3 regions of the Flavobacterium plantiphilum genome follow, and region 2 is predicted to be linked to each of the others. Evidence: riboswitches for the same ligand, from Rfam matches in the RefSeq annotation. Region 2 holds a riboswitch; each other region holds the start of a gene.

Evidence for each region. Region 2 has a riboswitch for cobalamin ahead of ABS764_RS12340 (TonB-dependent receptor plug domain-containing protein). Riboswitches for the same ligand answer to the same signal wherever they lie in the genome.
Region 1: it holds a riboswitch for cobalamin, as region 2 does, so the genes downstream of both, ABS764_RS08430 (translocation/assembly module TamB domain-containing protein) here and ABS764_RS12340 (TonB-dependent receptor plug domain-containing protein) in region 2, are expected to answer to the same signal.
Region 3: it holds a riboswitch for cobalamin, as region 2 does, so the genes downstream of both, ABS764_RS07220 (TonB-dependent receptor plug domain-containing protein) here and ABS764_RS12340 (TonB-dependent receptor plug domain-containing protein) in region 2, are expected to answer to the same signal.

Annotation. Positions count from the first base shown of each region.
Region 1 is NZ_JBELQA010000004.1:181,494-188,242, reverse strand. Features, by position in the region: gene ABS764_RS08430 (translocation/assembly module TamB domain-containing protein) at 1-3,028, opposite strand, end outside; cobalamin riboswitch at 3,510-3,661, opposite strand; gene ABS764_RS08425 (Lrp/AsnC family transcriptional regulator) at 3,837-4,298, shown strand; gene ABS764_RS08420 (alkene reductase) at 4,364-5,446, opposite strand; gene ABS764_RS08415 (bile acid:sodium symporter family protein) at 5,538-6,554, opposite strand; gene ABS764_RS08410 (methionine synthase) at 6,653-6,749, opposite strand, start outside.
Region 2 is NZ_JBELQA010000006.1:324,238-330,986, reverse strand. Features, by position in the region: gene cobT (nicotinate-nucleotide--dimethylbenzimidazole phosphoribosyltransferase) at 1-1,571, shown strand, start outside; gene tnpA (IS200/IS605 family transposase) at 1,755-2,195, shown strand; gene ABS764_RS12350 (adenosylcobinamide-GDP ribazoletransferase) at 2,360-3,142, shown strand; gene cobC (alpha-ribazole phosphatase) at 3,127-3,648, shown strand; cobalamin riboswitch at 3,745-4,071, shown strand; gene ABS764_RS12340 (TonB-dependent receptor plug domain-containing protein) at 4,172-6,103, shown strand; gene ABS764_RS12335 (N-acetylmuramoyl-L-alanine amidase) at 6,179-6,749, opposite strand, start outside.
Region 3 is NZ_JBELQA010000003.1:430,974-437,722, reverse strand. Features, by position in the region: gene ABS764_RS07230 (GH39 family glycosyl hydrolase) at 159-1,841, opposite strand; gene ABS764_RS07225 (helix-turn-helix domain-containing protein) at 2,071-2,646, shown strand; cobalamin riboswitch at 2,704-2,939, shown strand; gene ABS764_RS07220 (TonB-dependent receptor plug domain-containing protein) at 3,035-5,074, shown strand; gene ABS764_RS07215 (DUF5074 domain-containing protein) at 5,092-6,246, shown strand; gene ABS764_RS07210 (PKD-like domain-containing protein) at 6,264-6,749, shown strand, end outside.

The DNA.
Region 1 (6,749 bases), on a different contig from region 2:
ATTTGGCAATACTTGTTAAGGATTCCAATTCAAAATTTTTAAAACTGGCTACAATGGGTGAATCAGCCGAATTATTTTCAGACTGAACGCCAAATGATTGCTGATCTTTTTGAAGTATAAAATCCCTAACTACAATTCCGTTTTTTCCTAATTTTACTTCATTGTTCGCATTTACTGCCCAGTCTTCATAATTCAGCAGCAGTTTTTCCGGATTAAGATGCACAATAGATGCTCCCAGACTGTCTTTAAAAACACCTGAAATTAAATATTTGTCTTTATCTTCTGCATCTTTAATATTTAAGGCATAATCAATGGTGTTATTTTCTAATTTTCCGATTAATGTCGTCTTAGGAATTTCGAACTGCTCATTTTTAATCTGACCTAAAGACACATTATACATCAGTGCATTGTCCTGCGTATTTATTTTTAAAACACCGGCAGAGATTTCATTATTCGCATAATTTAAACTGGGAACCGAAGCATTAATCATTATAGAATCATTAATAGAATTGTATTTTCCGTCAAGGGTAATCTCTGATAATTCAATAATCTGCGGAGCTAGTTTTTTTAATAATGGTTCATCTTTTATAGTAAATTCAAATGCCAGTTGCTGATTTTCTTTATTTTCAACATACTTTTTATCCAACTGATAGTACTTCGAAACAGAATTCATAAGCGTATTCCCGATAGTCGAAAGCTTATAATTTCCCGAGATTAAACCATTTACAAATTGAGATTTAATAATAATGGAATCTTTTTCAACCGTAGAAACTGCTCTCACCGAAATAGTATCCAGCGGAAATTGTTCCTTTTCTAAAGCAATTAAAAAATTATTAACATTTAATATTCCATTTAAATTATCCGGATTTAAATCATTAAAATCAGCAGTAATATTTCCTCGCATTTTTAAAGGACCGGCATGAAGATTGAGCTTATTCAAATCAATAAATTCAGCATTTAACTCCAAATCCAGTGTTGGTTTTTTAGAATCAGAAGAACCTTCAGCATCTAATTTAAATTTTAAATTAGGATCACCGGAACTCACATTCGCTGCATACACACCGTTTTTAATAGTTCCGCCAATATTTATATTCTGGTAATTGTAATCATTAAATTGTGCTGATACGATTTTAGAAGTCAGTTTTGCCGTTGCCGTTGCAGGATCAAGACTTCTTCCATTGACAGTAGCATTGGCGGTAATCTTTCCTAATTGTCTGTTTTTAATCAATTTCCCTACATCAAAATTAGTAACGCTGGCATCAGCTATATATTTTTCATTATTTTTTCTGGTTTGGTCAAAAGTTGCTTCCACAATAGCATTTCCTAAAGAACTTTTTAAATCCAGATTAGTTTCAAAGGCAGCCACACTTCCTTTAAAGTTTCCTTTTAAATTAAATTTCTGAGGCAGTTGAATCGTGTTCGGAATCGTATTTTTTGGTGTAAAAGCAGTAATATCTTTTGCCGTACTTTCAAAGTTGGCAATAGCCAGATTAAACACTGATTTTTCAAAATCAGGCAATCCCCTGATGGTTCCTTTCACATCCACTTTAGTATTCCCAATCCCCTCAGCCTTGAAAGTGGTAATTTTTAAATCATCCAGTTTTCCGTTTACTGTCGCATTAAAATTCACGATAGTATTAGGATTATTTTTAAAAACAGCATTCGATTCCAGTTGTGGCACTAATAATAAAATATCTTTAAATGCCAGCATACTGTTTTTTAAATGGACATCTAAAGTGAGCTTTTCAGGATTCTTACTAATGGATTCAATAGATGGATAAGTTGCCAAAATGTTATCCTGTAAATTAGTCTGTGGTGTTTTTAACGATAAATTTTTAAGAGATGCTTCCTTTGAAGTATAATTAAATTTTGTTTTTAACGCATCTAACTGAAATCCGCTTTTTTCTTTGAAAGTAAAAGAATTGACCGTTCCGCTGTAATCATTATCTCTTATAGCAATAGCTTTTCCGTCAAAACTCAGTTCATTTAATTTTAGATGATTGTAATCAATTCCTTTTTTAGTCTGAATTTCATTATTATTATCAAATATAAAATTAAGATTGCTGATAGAAACAGCATTCACATCAATTTTCCAGGCTAATCCGGAATTTTCGACAGCCTCTTTGTTCGTTTCTTCTTTTGTTGTTTTTACAGATTTGGTTAAGGTAAGTTCACCATTTGTATTGTTTAATTCCAATGATTTCAGCGCAATGATTTGCTTTTCCAAATCTATTGTTTTCACATTTGTTTTCAATTTTTCAAACCGGATTTTGGTATCCATATTTGTAAGTGCATCTTTATATCTGACGTCAATATTTTCAAGAAGAATATCTTTTAACTGCAATTTTAAAACATTCGTTTCAGCTTCTTCTTCGATTTTTTCAGCCACTTTTTTAGTTGCTTCGACTAAATCCTGAGTTAGATTTAATTGTAAACCGTTTAGGTTTATTTCTGGAATATTAAAAGAGAGATTATTTAAATCAAAATTTTTAATTTGGGTATCAAAGTGATTGACAAATACATCAATATTGTTTTTTGCAACTGTATCATCATATTTAAATTTTATCGAATCAAGGTTTATTTTCCTGATAGAAATTTCCATTCCTTTCTCATCAGTCTTAGGTTTTTCTTCAGTAGCAAAGGCTTTGATGATGTAATCAAAATTATAAACAGAATCTTTATTTACTTTAATATGCGCAGTAACACCTTGCAAATCAATGCTGTTGATTTGAACTTTACTATTTAGCAATTCAAACAGGCTGATGTCTACTTTTAAAGATTTACCCGCCAGTAAAGTATCTTTTGACTGATCTTCAAAATAGAAATCATGCAGAATAATTTTCTTTGGTAACCCAAGTTCAATACTTCCTACTGCTACATTTGTTTTAATTTTTTCATGAAGATAACTAACAGCTTTGTCTTTTATAAAATTTTGTCCAAACGGAGTCTGCAAAGCAATAACTATCAATAAAAAAACTGTTACAACAAACAATAAAATGTATAATAGAATTTTAGCAACTTTTTTCAACTTAAGATAGATATAAATTAAAATAAATCATATTGATTTATTTGTAAAACAGTTCAACTGACCGTGGGTTTAAGCAATTTAAACAACAGCATTTCTCTATAAAACTACAGCTTTGACTGCTCTTTTCAAAACACAAAAACACTTTTGTGAAGATATTGCAAAGCGGCTGGGATGTATTTATAGAATTATAGAAAATTCTTTTAAAATTATAATTTAATTTAAAAACAAAAAAGGCCCGAACAATGTCCGAACCTTTCTGGGATTACCTCCACATACATGCAATCCTATACGAATCTTTTTAGGCAAAGATGCTATCAGTTCGGCCAGAATCTCAGCTGCCCAAAGGCTATTAAAGATTTAGGAATGTTAACACTCATCTTTTCTTTAAAATGATTGTTTATCACTCTAAAAAATTCTTTATCATTTATAGATGTTAAGCGAGAAAAGAAAGAAAATATAGATTATTAAATACAGGACACAACAAAGCTGTTTAAATTAGGTAGGTATCTGACTTGTAACATTCTTTTATATTCTCCCGCCAGCAATGGAGTTTATAAGCGCGACAGTTAGTGATTTTCCCACGATTCCCTTTTCACTTATTATTAAAAAAAAACCTAATTCAATTTGATAAAACAAATAAAGAACCAATCAACACAATTAGTTTAATATTCTTTATAAATTTAGCAAACAAACTCAAAAAGACCATCAAAAATTAAAAAACAAGATAATTAAACTTAATTATACATAAAAAATAGATTCAAAAACTTTTTAATACTTATTTTTGTCACCACAAAAGACAATTAGTACGATGGAAGAATTAGATACAATAGATTTATTATTATTAAAAATTCTGGGAAACAACTCCAATCAGACAATCAAAGAATTAGCTTTACAGGTAAATTTATCACCTACCCCGGTACTTCAGCGGGTAAAGAGGTTAGAAAATAACGGCTATATCAAAAAATATATTGCTTTACTTGATCATGAAAAATTCAGTCATGGATTCATTGTTTTTTGCAATATCAAACTCAAACAGCATGACCGGACAATAGGTCATAATTTTGTTGATGATATTATGAAAATCGATGAAGTAATTGAATGTTATAATGTTTCCGGTGATTATGATTTTATCCTGAAAGTTTTTGCCCGAGACATGAAGCATTACCAAAACTTTGTATTTAACAAGTTAGGCACAGTGGAAAGCATCGGTAGCACTCATAGTTCTTTTGTAATGGCAGAAATTAAAAATCTACACAATATTAGTATTTGATTGCCCAGTGACAAAAAAAGCTTTTCAACAGCCTTCAAACATCTAAATTCACAAAAAATATTTTTTTATCCGTTCCAAAGGGGATAATCAGTGTAACCCTGTTTTCCGCCTCCAAACATTGTTGCTCTGTCCGGTTTACTAAGCCCGGCATTTTTTTCAAACCGTTCAGGCAGGTCAGGATTTGCGATGTACAAAGTACCAAAGGAAATAAGATTTGCAATACCTTTTTCAAGTTCAGCTTCCGCAGAAGCCTTGTCATAACCTGAATTAGCAATAAGTGTCTGGCGTATCATCCTGCCAAAGAATTCAATCTCGTTTTCAGCGGTATAATGTTCTGGCGAAGGAAAATTCGAACTGCGTCTCATGAGTTCCACATGGGCAAAATCTAATTTGTTCAGTTCTTCAATCAGGTAGGTATAGGTAGCGGCAGGGTCATCCAGTATCATGTCACCATAAGTATGAAAAGGAGATAATTTAATTCCCACCTTTTCACTTCCCACCGCTCTGATTAATTCCTGCATTACTTCCAGTACAAAGCGGGCATTTTTAGGTATGCTGCCGCCGTAATCATCCTTCCTTTGGTTGGCACTTTCAGCCAAAAACTGATTGGGCAAATAGCCATTAGCAGCATGAAGCTGAACCCCGTCAAAACCTGCGGCTATGGCATTTTTTGCGGCCTGACCATAATCCTTTATAGTCCGTTTGATTTCCTGAATTGTCATTTCCTGAGGTATTTCGTAATCCTTCTTACCCTGGGAGGTAAAATGCTGCATTCCCCTTACAGGCAAAGGTGATGGTGCAAAAGGGAGCCTGCCATTCCTGTCTACAGAATGCCCCATACGGCCGGTGTGCCAAAGCTGAGCTACAATAACACCGCCTTTATCATGTACTGACGCAGTAACTTTCTTCCAGGCGTCCATTTGCTGATTGGTAAAAATACCCGGAGTAAGCGGACTGCCGGTAGCTTCTTCACTGATTCTTATGGATTCAGTAAGCAGCATACCTGCACTTGCCCTTTGAGTATAGTATTCTACCGTCATATTACCCACTAAGCCATTTATGTCTGTACGGCCTCTGGTCATCGCAGCCATGACCATTCTGTTTTTTAGGCTGACATTGCCTAAATATGTTTTTTCAAAAAGTTTCATACCATTTTTTTTAAAATTATTATTATTTATAAAAGACAAGAAGCTGAAACTTCATATAGTTATCTGCTGAAGATATTTTTTGCCACATCATTTATACAGAATATTTTTGTAAAAATTGTATTTCTTTCCGTTGAGCCATACGCTGAGCGATGATGCTGGCTGCAATCAATTGCAAGGCATGATAAAGCATCAATGGCAGTAATACTATTCCGGTGATGGTACTGTGCTGAAAGAGCACTTTTGACATGACGGTGCCATGTACCAATGACTTTTTAGACCCGCAAAATAAGACCGTTATACGATCTTCATCTGAAAAACCTAAAAATCGGCTGATCAGCCCTATACAAACGAATACAACGAGAAATAAAACCATCATCCCAACAGCAAGTCCTGCAAGTTCAAGGGTAGTAAAACCTTCAAAAAGATGTTCGGAAAATGACTTGCAAAACGACGTGTAAATGATGGTAAGGATAATTGCCTGATCGAAATATTTGAGTTGTTTTTTATACTTTTCGGCAATGGCACCAAAGCGGGAGTTGAGGGTGATGCCAATGATGACGGGCAACAAAACTTGTAAAAACAATTTGATAACGATATTCGAAACATCAAAACTGCCTGTTGCAGAAGCGATGAAAAGCCCAACCCATATCGGCGTAACCACTACGCCAATCAGGCTTGAAATACTCGCATTAAAAATGGCTGCGGGAATATTTCCTTTAGCAATAGAAACCATGACCACAGAAGAAGAAACTGTGGACGGCAAAGCTGCAAGAAAAAATACGCCCAGCCAGAGCAATTCAAAGCCGTTGCTGACAAACACGGGGCGAAATACTAAAACGATGAGCGGAAAAAACAAAAAGGTTGTTAGCTGGACGACAATGTGCATTTTCCAGTTTACAAGCCCGGATTTTAGTTTTTCAACACTCAGGCGCAAACCATAAAACAAAAAAATAAATGACACGCCAATATTGGCAATATCCTCCAGCGAAACAGGCTCTTTGACCATGCCCGGCCACGGCAGAAAATAAGCCAGCAAAATCATGGTGGCTATCATTAGCAGAAAACCGTCGAGACCTGATTTGCTTAATACTTGTAATAACTTTTTCAATTTGATCTTTACTATTTAATTTTTTTTTAAAGCTAATATTCGGGTGATAATGAAGTTTTTCCTAAAATATAATTAAGAATATACATTAAAGATCGGGACTACATCCCAAATTCTTTACGTATAATTTCTGCTCCAGCGCTTAATGCAATTAATTTGCCTCTTGCCACATCCCGTGATAAAGGAGCCATACCGCAG
Region 2 (6,749 bases):
GGGCGCCTTCTGTTGGTTTGACCGAAGCAACCCGGTATTATCTTATCAAGTCAGCTGAAGTTAAGAAAGCCATCAAAGAATTATTTTTAGAATATGATAAAAAAGCAGCAAAAAGTACCGATGATGAATCCCAAAAGGAACAATATCAAAATTTAAAACTCGAAGCAATTGAGGACGCTCCGTTGGGATTGGTAATTTGTTACGATCGTTCGGTGCTGAATCATTTCACTATTGGAACTGTGGGGAGTAATGAAGCGATAAAGTTTAGTGCGGTTTGTGCGGCGCAAAACATTTGGCTTTCACTTACAGAGCAAGGCTATTCTATGGGCTGGGTTTCGATTTTGAATTATTACGAATTCAAAAAAATACTGGGTTTACCAGAATATATTGAACCGCTGGGATATTTTTGCGTAGGCAAACCTGCAACCAATTATGACAACCAACCCATGTTACAACAGCTGCATTGGAAACAAAAATCAGATGCACTTTGTATAACAGAAATAAACGAACTTTCAGCAATTGATAAAAAACAAACGGAAGTAAAAGCTGTTGCAAAATCTAATGCAGCTTTTTCTATAACTGCTTTGCAACATAAAATAGATCAAAAAACAAAACCGACAGGTTCTTTAGGTGTTTTGGAAAAAATAGCACTGCAAATTGGTACTGTTTTTCAAACTTTGGAACCTAAAATAACTAAACCTCACATTGTGGTTTTTGCTGCCGATCATGGCATTGCTCAGCACGGTGTTAGTGCCTATCCGCAGGATGTTACCCGCCAAATGTTGAGTAACTTTCTGGATGGTGGAGCAGCGATAAATGTGTTTTGCAATCAAAATAATATTGCACTTTCAATAGTTGATGCTGGTGTGAATTATGATTTTCCATCTAATACAGCACTTATTTCGGCTAAGATAGACAAAGGCACACATTCATTTTTAAACGGCCCGGCGATGAGTAAAAAGCAAATGGAATTGTGTTTTACCAAAGGAACTGAAATTGTAGCAAACCTTGCAAAACAGGGCAGTAATTGTGTTGGTTTTGGCGAAATGGGAATTGGAAATACCGCTACAGCTTCAGTTTTAATGAGTGTGCTGTGTAATTTTTCTATTGAAGATTGTGTGGGCAGAGGGACAGGAGTGAATGATGAAAAATTACAATTCAAGATAGACATTCTTAGAAAAACCATTGTAAATTACGATGGAGAAAAGGATCTAGATAGTTATCTGACTTATTTTGGCGGATTTGAAATTTTGCAAATGGCTGGCGGTATGCTGGAGGCTTATCGTCAAAATATGATTTTTTTAGTGGATGGTTTTATTTGTAGTGTGGCTTTTTTGGTCGCGTACAAAAAGAATCCTGAAATACTAAAAAATGCCATTTTCAGTCATCAATCAGCGGAAAAAGCCCATAAAAAATTATTGGATTATCTGAATGTTCCAGCTGTTTTACAATTGGATTTACGTTTGGGCGAAGGAACTGGCTGTGCTTTGGTTTTCCCAATAATAGAATCGGCTGTGGCTTTTTTAAATGATATGGCTAGTTTTGAAAGTGCGGGAGTGAGTGAGAAGTAGATTTTTTTGGCTAAAGCCAATATAAAAGAAATTTGGAAATCTTCAGATAAATCTGGAGGCAATTAAAAAGGAGATTTGATATTCCGAGATTTAAAGCAATTAGAATTTTTTTAATGAATTTGGAGAGAGAAAGATAAATCATTGGCTTTAGCCAAAAAAATAAAACAATTTAAAAATACAATTATGCCTTTTGTTAAAGTATATATTCATTGTGTTTGGAGTACTAAAAATAGATTTCCTTATTTAGATTCAATAGAATTGCGTCAAAAAGTTTGGCAGCATATACGAGAAAATGCAGTTCAAAAAGGGATTTTTATAGATTTTATAAATGGATATGCTGATCATTGTCATTGTCTTATTTCATTGGGTGTTGATCAAAATATTCAAAAAATAATGCAATTAATAAAAGGAGAGTCTTCATTCTGGATAAATAAGAACGGTTTGACTAAAGCAAAGTTTGAATGGCAAGATGAATATTTTGCCGTTTCTGTTTCGGAATCGATTATTGACAAAGTTCGAGATTATATCAAAAATCAAGAAGAGCATCATAAAAAGAAAACATTTCAGGAAGAATATGATGAATTCATTGATAAATATGGATTTAAGAAGGTTAATGATAAATAGTTTGGCTGAAGCCATTAATGATTTTAATCAAGGTTTCTCCAGCTAAAGCTGGAGACAATTCAAAGGTAGGAGCTTTAGCTTGAATTGCCAACAGCTTTAGCTGTTGGTTTGTAGGTTGTGAATTTTATTGGCTTTAGCCAAAATGATATTGATATTTAAACAAAATGAAAAAAGAACTCCATATATTTTTTACCGCAGTACTATTTTATACCCGAATTCCCTGTCCTAAAAATATCAATCATCATCCGGATTATTTAAACAAAGCTTCCCGTTATTTTCCACTTATCGGCTGGATTGTAGGCGGAATAAACTTTGTGATTTATTATCTTTCGGCTTTTGTTTTTTCAAATGAAATAGCGGTTATTTTATCAATGATTGCCAGTATTCTGGTTACAGGCGCTTTTCACGAAGATGGTTTTGCCGATGTTTGCGATGGTTTTGGTGGCGGATGGACTAAGGAAAAGATTCTTCTAATTATGAAAGACAGTGCTATCGGAGCTTATGGAGCTATCGGTTTGGTATTGCTGTTTTTGTTAAAATTCCAGAGCGTAGTTCAGTTACTTGCAGAGGCAAATTCGATAGTGGTAGGTTTATTGTTGTTTGTTTCGGGACATGCTTTAAGTCGATTAGCTGCTGTATCTATTGTTTTTACTCATGAATATTCCAGAGAAGATGCCACAAGTAAAAGCAAACCCATAGCGCAAAAGTTTACCTGGAGAGAAGTTGTTGGGGCTTTCTTTTTTGGATTGTTACCACTTTTTACTCTTTCATTCTTTTACGGACAAATCTTGCTAGTTGTTATTCCTGTTTTCATATTCCGTTATTTTCTGGCTCGCTATTTCCAAAAATGGATTGATGGTTACACTGGCGATTGTTTGGGGGCAACACAGCAAGTTTGCGAAGTAGTTTTTTATTTATCAGCAATTGCATTATGGAAATTTATTTAGTCCGACACACGGAGACAGTTTGTGAAAAAGGCGTTTGCTACGGACAAAGTGATGTTGATTTAAAAACACCTTTTGAACTACAATTTGAGGGAATTAAACTTAAAATCCCTGCTGACGCTATTGTTTATTCCAGTCCGTTGTTGCGTTGTACCCAATTAGCAAAGTATTTATCAGATACAGTTATTACCGATTCCCGACTAATGGAAATGCATTTTGGCGATTGGGAATTAAAAAATTGGAATGCCATTCCCAAAGCCGATTATAGCCCTTGGATGAACGATTTTGTAAATGTCGCTGTTCCTAACGGCGAATCATTTGTTGTATTGCATCAGCGTGTAAGTGATTTTTTAACTTCAATTGTTGCAAAAAAGGAATCAGAAAAAATAGTGCTTGTTACTCATGCTGGAGTAATTAGAAGTATTTTGTGCAAGCTGACTAATTTACCTTTGAAAGATGCTTTTACTAATAAAGTCGATTTTGGAGCAGTGATAAAAATAACATTGTGATTTTGTTTTATGTTTTTAACTAATTGATTTTTAGTGTTTTGTATTAGTAAGGCCAAATAGTACTTTAAATTTGATTTTTAGCTGAATTAAGTTTTATCTTTGCCGCCGTATTGAGGTTGCTGTTTTCTATGAGAAAACAGCATTAAAAGGGAATTAGGTGAAAGGCGACAGAAATTAGAAAGCAGATTTCCGCATTGTAAGCAATCAGAAATTGTAAATCTATATCTAAATCAAAAATCCTAAGCTGTACCCGCAACTGTAAGCTATCAAGCTTGTTGTTATCTGCAAAACCACTGTTTTAATTGTAGATTTTAGAATTCAGATTTTAGTTATATCTAAAATCAAAAATCCTAAATCTAAAATGGAATGGGAAGGTAAACAACAAGACGCAAGCCAGGAGACCTGCCTAATACATCGAGTATCAAACTTTCGGGAAAAAAGGTTTGGGTATGGGGTCATTCTATGCTTTTCTCCCATTTTTAGTCATGTAACAGCAAATAGCTGTTATTAAATGTTTATTAAAATGAACCAAAAAATCGTTCGTATTAGTGCGTTATTCGTATTAATAAGTACCTGTGCAATGGCGCAAAAAAAAGGAATTGTTCTTTCCGGAACGAATGAATTAGAAGAAGTGGTTATTTCTGATTCTAAATTTGCTTTACCAAAAGAAAAATCCGGAAAAGTAATTGTAAAGATTACTGCTGATGACTTAAAAAAGAGACCCGGACAATCAGTAGCTTCAGTTTTGAGTACAGTTGCGGGAGTAGAAGTAAATGGGAATCAGAGCCGAAATGGGAAAGATTTAGGTCTTTATATCAGAGGAGGAAGAGGACATCAGGCTTTAATTTTAATTGATGGTGTTCCTGTTACCGATGCTTCCGGAATCAGTTTGTCCTATGATTTACGTTTACTTTCAGCCGATCAGGTAGAAAGTATTGAGGTAATGAAAGGGGCGGCCAGTACACTTTATGGTTCTGGGGCAGCTACCGGAGTAATTAATATTACTTTGAAAAAGGCAGCTAAAAAATCCATTGCAGGAAATGTGTATATGAATGTAGGAACTCAGACTACAGCTAAGGATAAGGATTATTCAGCTCAGGATTACAATCAGGGATTTTCATTTAACGGAAAATCGGAGAAGTTCAATTATTTTGCCTCTTTAAACAGTACTGAAACTACCGGAATTTCTGAAGCTAAACCGGCCTTGGATACTGAAAACTTTGAAGCTGATCATTTTTCCAGAGTAAATTCTATTGTAAAGTTTGGTTTTACACCAAATAACAAATTAGCATTGGATTTCTTTGCCAGTTATGATAAAATTAAAAATGATTTTGATGCTGGTTCTTTTGCTGATAATATCGAGAATTTTGCCACTTCAGAACAATACAGAATTGGTTTTTCTCCAAAATACAAGTACACCAATGGTGAAATTGTCCTTAACTCGAGTGCAAATGTAATGGACAGGGCTCTTTTTAATTATGGTAGTTTTTCGTATTATAAATCAAGAAGCGTGAATGCCGATTTATTTAATAAATACAGCATTTTACCGGAATTATTTCTGGTAACCGGAGCTCAGTTTCAATTTCATGAAATGTCTAATAAAAGTGATTATGTAGATATTCGTACTGAATTAGCTAATTTTAATATGATTGATCCTTATTTAACTGCAGTTTATAACTCTGATTTTGGATTCAATTTTAATGCCGGAGCACGTTATACCATTCATAGTATGTTTGGAAATAATTGGGTTTTTAACTTAAATCCTTCGTATTCTATACCAAATACACCAATAAAATTATTGGCTTCTTACAGTTCCGCTTTTATAGCACCTAGTTTGTATCAGTTATATTCTTCTTATGGTGATGAGAATTTGGTTGCTGAAAAAGATAAAACACTGGAAGCAGGAGTGGAATTAGAATTATTAAATAAAAAACTGATTTTCACATCTATAGCTTTTTTGAGAGATGAAACTGACGCTATTGGTTTTGATTTGAGTACTTATGAATATTATAATATTTCAGGAATTAATAAAGCCAGAGGATTTGAAACTATGTTTTCGTATCAATTGACAAACAAATTAAAATGGAGTGCTAATTACACTTTTACAGAAATGCAGAAGCAGTCAAGAGTTTTAAACCCGAAGCATAAGGTAAATTCGGCAATTGATTTTCAGGCAACTGACCGCTTAGCTTTTAGTGCTACTTATCAATTTGTCTCTGACAGATATACAGAATATAGTACTTATGGACCAGCGCCGGATTTTGAAACTATTGTTAACTCAGAAATACTGAAAGATTATCAATTAGTAAATGCCAATATCCGTTATACCGTTATTAAAAACAGACTAAACCTTTTTGCGGCAGCAGATAATATTTTGAATAAAGACTTTGTAGAAGCCAGAGGTTTTAGTACCAAAGGCAGAAACTTTAAATTAGGATTGAATATTACTTTGTAAAACCGCTGATACAATTAAAAAATCCCATCTCTTTTTAAATAAGGAGATGGGATTTTTGTTTTATAAAGCTTAGATTTATTTTCCTAAATCAGAAATGAATTCAGAAATAGAATTAGCAATTTTATTTTGTGTGTTAGTATCCGTTAGATATTTAAAGTCATTTTCATTAGATAAATAACCTAGTTCTATAAGGATAGCAGGAGCATTCGTTTTTTTAAGTATATAAAAAGGAGCTTTTCTAAGTTCATTTCCTTTTAAAAAATCATTTTCAGATAGTTTTGAACTTAGTTTTTGTGCAATTTCTGTTGATTTTTGAGAAAATTCATTTTCTTCTTGCGCAGTAAAGATTTCAAGTCCTGACTTATTAGTGTCTCTATTAGAATTGATATGAATGGATAATACTAAATCAGGCTTAAGAGTATTAATGAATGCGGCTCTTTCCTGAAGGCTTAAAGTTTTGTCATCATTTCGGGTGAAATGAAGCTGCACATTCTGATTAGAGGATTTTATCTTTTTAGAAAGTTGCTCCACCAATTGTTTTTCGCTTATACCTTTTATAACAGCACCAGAATCACTGCCACCGTGAGCTACATCAATAACAACATTAATGGGTTTTGCAACTGCATCAGTTGTTTTTTCAAATCCA
Region 3 (6,749 bases), on a different contig from region 2:
GGTTCGAGTCCAGTTCCCGGTACTAAAAAAATCTTCACAGTAATATGAGGCTGTTTTTATGCACCAAAATTAAGGAACACTAACAAGCCTTTTAAATAATTTTCCAAAAAAAAGCTCCAGATTTCCCTGAAGCCTTTATCTTTTTTTTTAGCAGTAGTTTACCAATCTAATTTCACCAAAGCTACCGCCTGACGTTCCAACTGTACAGGCACCATAGTTTTTCCCGAAGTTATTTTTATTTTCTGAGTCGAAATACTCTTTAATTTCCCTGATTCTTCTAATGTATCTATTTGTTGTTGTGTAGGATTCTGAGGTGAACCCATTTTTTTCCAGACTTCATACGAATTGCTGTTTTCCTTATCAATCATATAAACTGTAAGCTGAGCCTTTTTTACAGGGATATTTTCAATTGTTACATTTGCCGTTTCAGTAGCTCCCGGTTTGTCATCGTCATGGTAGTTCCAAACCATCACCGCTGCCGATTTTGCATCTTTAGTTGCCAAAACTCCAATATCTGATTGCTCTCCACGAACACTGGACTGAACTACATCTTCCAGAGAATACATACGATTACTTTCAGCTTCTAATCTTGTACCAGTCATCATACCGAACATTCTGAAAACATTCAAAACAGGTTTATCCACTCCATTAGTAGCTAAATCTCTGTAACCATAAAACCAAGGCTGATTTTCAAACTCAAACGACCAGGATACGGCTCCCAGAAAATTAGCTTTTGTTTTATCTGCCAATAAATACTTTCTGGCAAAACTTGCAGCCGTATAACTGGAATACATGGTTCCGTTTCGATACGCATTTTCCGGATTGGTAGCCATCCCACAAGCCGCACATCCTTCAGGATCAGACTCGCCTATTATTAGAGGTAGGTCTTTAGTTTCAGGATAGGACATCGCCATATTAAATCCGGTTTGAATATCATTCAGTTGTGGAGCCATATTCATTCTTACAGCGCCATCTACTAATTTAGGCGAACCTTTAGCATGAAAAAGAATAGCATCCATAGGCGAACCTATTTTTCCTGTGGCATAATTAGTTCCGCTAATACAATGTTTTATAAAATCATTAGTCCATTCCTGAGCGCCTTTGCTTCGTGTTCCTGCAATATTGATCCCTCCTATTTTTGCTGTAGGCAAGGCTCTTTTTAAACCATCAGCGGCATAATCATATAATTTATAGAATTCTTCGCGGGTTCCTTTCCAGTAATGTCCATTAGGTTCATTCCAAACTTCCCAATACCAGCTTTCTACTTCTTTCTGACCGTAACGTTCCACAGAATGTTTTACCCATTCGTAAACCAGATTACGCCATTTGTCATAATCTTTTGGTGGATAAGCCCAACCCGTAATAATATCTGTATAAGGATCACCGGGTTTCCAGTAATGACGGTAAGGAGCCGGATGTGTCGAAAGTGCTTCGGGCATAAACCCAATTTGCGCCAGCGGTTTCATGCCGCGTGAAACATAAGTATCAAAAATACTGTCTACAATTCTCCAGTTATAAACCGGATTTCCATCAGCGTCTTCTGTATACGCATTTGTTGAACCCCATTTCAGCGCTGCAATACCATCACCACTTACCAGTAAACTATGTGTTCGCACATATACCGGCACAGGACTTAGTTCTGCAATTTCAGTAAGGAGTTTTTTTCCGTCTTTCATATAAGTATAATTAGGCTCATCATAGCCAAACCATGCCCATACTGGTTTCATAGGCGCAATTTCTTTAGTAAGATCTACTTTGATTTCAGGATTTTGAGCGTGTAGTGTTGCTGCTGTATATACGGTCAAAATAACAGCCAGACAACTTTTTAGTGGTTGATACATAGGTTGGTTTATTGGTTACGGAATTACCGTAAAGTTTATATTCTTTACAATAGGTTTACTCTTATTCAACAAAGTTGATAAAAAATTATCAGAACAGCATTATAATCAGTATCTTTATTTTCGAATTTAATTTTGGTACAAAAAATAAAAAGTCTGGACAATGTTAAATTAATTATCCTTTATTTGTGACAAAATAGAGTCTTAGACAAACTAATTGAATACAGGCATTTTGGAAAACGAAAAAGTACAAACTAAAAGCAAAACAGAAAACAATCTTGAAGTAGGCGAAAGAATTCGCCTGTTGCGTATCAATCAAAAACGCACTTTGCAAGAAGTGGCTGATAGCTGCGATTTATCTAAAAGCATGATTTCTAAAATAGAAAACAACAAAACCATACCATCAGTAGCGACCCTGGTAAAAATTGCTTCTGTTCTAGGCACTACTATATCAGGTTTACTGGAACAGCATAGCTGGAATAAAGCCATTGTTACCAGCCGTAAAGAAGCTGTTGAAAAACTGGTTAAAACCGAAAAAGGCTATATGATATTTCCCTATGCATCAGAATACCACCAAAAAAAAATGCAGCCTTTTTTATTTGTAGCCCGAAAAGGCGAAGTCATTCCGCACCAGTTATCACACGATGGCGAAGAGTTTGTGTTTGTGGTCGAAGGCGAAATGAAAATGCAGGTGGGCGATACCGAATACATCCTGAAAACAGGAGACAGTCTATACTTTAACGCCTTACAAAAACACGGAATTATCCCCATAACCGATGAGGTTAGTTATATTGATATTTTTGTTTGACAAAACTAAACTTCTGCTTTTTTTTTAAAAGAACTCTTTAACCCCAAAAAGTTTGACTACTTTTGCACCCGCAATGGTTTGGCTCTGTTTTTCGACAGTGTCAACTAAGAGGGAATCAGGTGTAAATCCTGAACAAGCCCGTTACTGTAAGTTCCATGCAACATTTTGACAGATTTCACGAAAATGAATTTTTCTGAAAATCAAACTTTTTGCCACTGTCTCGTTTCAACGAGATGGGAAGGCGGATCAAAATGGGAACAAGTCAGGAGACCTGCCACTGCATATCAACTGAAGCTTTCGCGGACCAGAGCTTTCAACACAAATAATCAAAGTAGCATTTGATTTACAATTTTTCCGAAACTACTATTTTTTAGTAAAATAGATTTATATGCCTCTATGTAAGCTTAGATTATATGGTGGGTTTGTCTTGCTCGTATGGATTTTATTCACAAGTTCTCTATACGCACAGGCTAAGCTGACTGTACACCTAAAAGAAAAGGACTCTTTAAAACCACAACATCTGAGTGAGGTGATTGTGCCTTCAGGCAAGCGGGAATTTAAAGTAGCATCGCCAATGCCTGTACAAATTTTATCAGGCAAGCAACTGGAAAAACTCAACAGTTTATCGGTTGCCGATGCGATTCGTTATTTTTCAGGAGTTCAACTAAAAGACTATGGTGGAATTGGCGGACTCAAAACCATTAATGTACGAAGTCTGGGAAGTGCACATACCGCAGTTTTCTATGACGGTATGAGCATCAGCAATGCACAAAATGGTCAGGTTGATTTGGGTAAATATTCTTTGGACAACATTGAAGCCATTGAATTATACAACGGACAAAAGTCAACTATTTTTCAGCCGGCACGGGGATTTTTTGCTTCCAACACACTTTATTTACGAACTAAAACACCTGAATTTAGTGCCGATAAAAACATCAAAATCCGAACTAATTTAAAGACAGGTTCTTTTGGACTTTTTAACCCTTCGTTACTCTACCAACAAAAATTATCCGAAAAATTTGCTCTAACTGCCAGCACAGATTGGACAAAAGCCGATGGCAAATACAAATACCGCTACCAAAAAAAGAATGGCTACGATACCACAGCGGTTCGTCAAAATGGAGATATTGAAGCTTTTAGAGGTGAATTGACATTACATGCTCAATTGAACCCATCCATCAAAGGTTCGCTAAAAGCCTATTTTTATAATTCGGAACGTGGATTGCCCGGTGCTATAGTGGCCAATAATTATGAGCATTTTCAGCGACAATGGGACCGGAATTTTTTTGTTCATGGAACGATTCAGAGTTCATTTGATAAGAAATTCGAATTGCTTGTCAATCTGAAATACAGCAAAGATTACAGCCGCTACATGGATCCGGATTATAAAACACTGGAAGGCGCATTAGATAATAAGTATTATCAGAATGAATTTTATACTTCTGTTGCCACACTTTACACCATTAATTCCTGGTGGAAAACTTCTTTGGCTGCAGATTTTTCGATAAATACCCTGGAAGCTAATTTATACCGTTTCCCGTATCCTGCCCGTTATTCGTATTTAGGTGCATTATCCAGCGAAATGAACTGGAATCGACTGGACATCCAAGTCAATCTTCTGGGAACTTATGTTGACGAACAGGTGAAATATTTTCAGCAAGGAGACAGCCAAAGAATTTTTTGTCCCGTTTTATCGGCTTCTTTCCAACCTTCAAATAACAAAAATTTCCGAATTAGAGCTTTTTATAAAGAATCTTTTCGATTGCCTACTTTTAATGATTTGTACTATACATTCATTGGTAACAGCTCATTAAAACCGGAATTCACCACACAATATGATTTTGGAAGCACTTACATTATTGAGCCTAAGAAGTTTTTACAATCGGCTTCCTTTCAGACAGATGTCTATTATAACAGGGTAAAAGACAAGATCATCGCCATTCCATCTACTAATCTTTTTAGATGGACGATGGTTAATCTGGGAGAAGTGGATATAAGGGGAGCAGAAATAAACAGCAATTTTGTTTTCAAACTTCCGTCGCAAGTCTTTTTAGACTTAGGCTTGAGTTACACCTGGCAAAGAGCAATTGATATTACCCCAAACAGCAGTACCTACAAAAATCAAATTCCCTATACTCCTATAAACAGCGGCACTTTAACGGCTGCTATTAATTGGAAAAACTGGCAAATAAATTATAGTTTCATGTACACAGGCGAGCGCTATAGCCAAAAAGCAAATATCGCTGTAAACTACGTGCAACCTTGGTACACCAGTGACATGGCCGTAATTTGGAATGGTAAACTAGCGCATCTTCCTGTAAAAATGGGTGTAGAAGTCAACAATTTTTTCAATCAATATTATGACGTAGTACTCAATTTCCCCATGCCCGGAAGAAACTACCGACTGAATCTGTCTCTAAATTTTTAAATAAATTCCTATTACAAATGAAAAAAAATCTCAATTTTTATTATTTATTCACTTTGTTGGTATTTCTTTTTCAAGGATGCCAAACAGATGATGCTATTATCCCGGAAGACAACATAGCATTACCTCCTGAAACGATTACTTCTGTTGAAGGATTTTATCTTCTTAACGAAGGAAATATGAGCATGAACAAAGCTTCATTAGATTATTATGACTACGAAACAGGAAATTACAGACGAAACATTTATTCACAAGCTAACCCGGAAGCTACTTTAGGTTTAGGTGACGTAGGAAATGATATAGGTGTTTATGGTTCAAAAGTATATGCCGTAATCAATAACTCAAACAAAATAGAAGTTATGGATGTCAAAACTACCAAACGTATAAAAGTGATTGAGGTAAAAAACTGTCGCTATATCACATTTTCCAATGGAAAAGCCTATGCCAGTGCCTATGATGGTGAAGCCCAATTGGGTGATAATTCACCAAACGGATTTGTTGCCGAGATTGACACTACATCACTAAGCATTACCAGAACGGTAAAAGTGGGACGCCAACCCGAAGAGATGGCTGTAGTAGACAATAAACTTTATGTTGCCAATTCAGGTGGATACAGTCCTCCGAATTATGAAAGAACAATCTCAGTAATTGACCTAAACAGTTTTACTAAAACAAAAGATATTGATGTTGCTATCAATTTACACCGTCTTAAAGCCGATGAAGATGGTGATTTATATGTAAGTTCCCGTGGCGATTATTATGAAACTCCTTCTCAATTATATGTTATCGATACTAAAACAGATCAGATTAAAAAAGTATTTGATATTGCCTGTTCCAATCTATCTATTGCTGGAAATAAAGCGTATGTCATTGGATCTGAATTCAGTTATACCACTTTCGACTACATTATTAATTATTCTGTAATCGATATAAAAACGGAAACCCTGCTTAACGAATCATTCCTGCCTAAGACTATCAGAGATGCAATTAAAACGCCATATGGAATTGCTGTAGATCCTGTTTCACTAAATGTGTATATCACTGATGCCGGAGATTATGTTTCTCCCGGAAAACTCTACTGCATAGATAAAGAAGGTAATACCAAATTCACAGTTACTACCGGAGACATTCCTGCACATATTGCTTTTAAATTCAAAACAACAATTAAACAATAACCTTTACAATGAAAAAAATGAAAAAAAATCTATTTGCTCTTTCTTTAGCAATCTTATCACTAACGGGATGTTCTGATGACGAAATAAGTTCTCCTGAAATCCAAATTCAGGAACCTGAAAATGGTTTTACTTTAGACAAAATGCAATGGCTTCGCATTCAGCCCGAAATTAAAAACACCAATAACGCTACATTTATATGGTCATTAGACGGAGAAGAAATAGCTGCAACAGCTAATTTAAACTATGTTTTTGCAGAAGCAGGAACACACAGTCTTGAATTAAAAGCAAAAAATGATGGTGGCGAAAACACTAAAACCTTTACAGTAACTGTTAACGAAAAAACGTATTTGAATAAAATCACTCAGGTATTTGACTTTTTACCAGCACCAGGACAATCAGTCAATAAACTTCCGGCAGCCACAGACAAAGACACAGATGAAACGATGCGTGTAAAGGCTGAAACTGCTTTAAAAGCAGGAAATATGATAAGTCTTGGTGGTTTT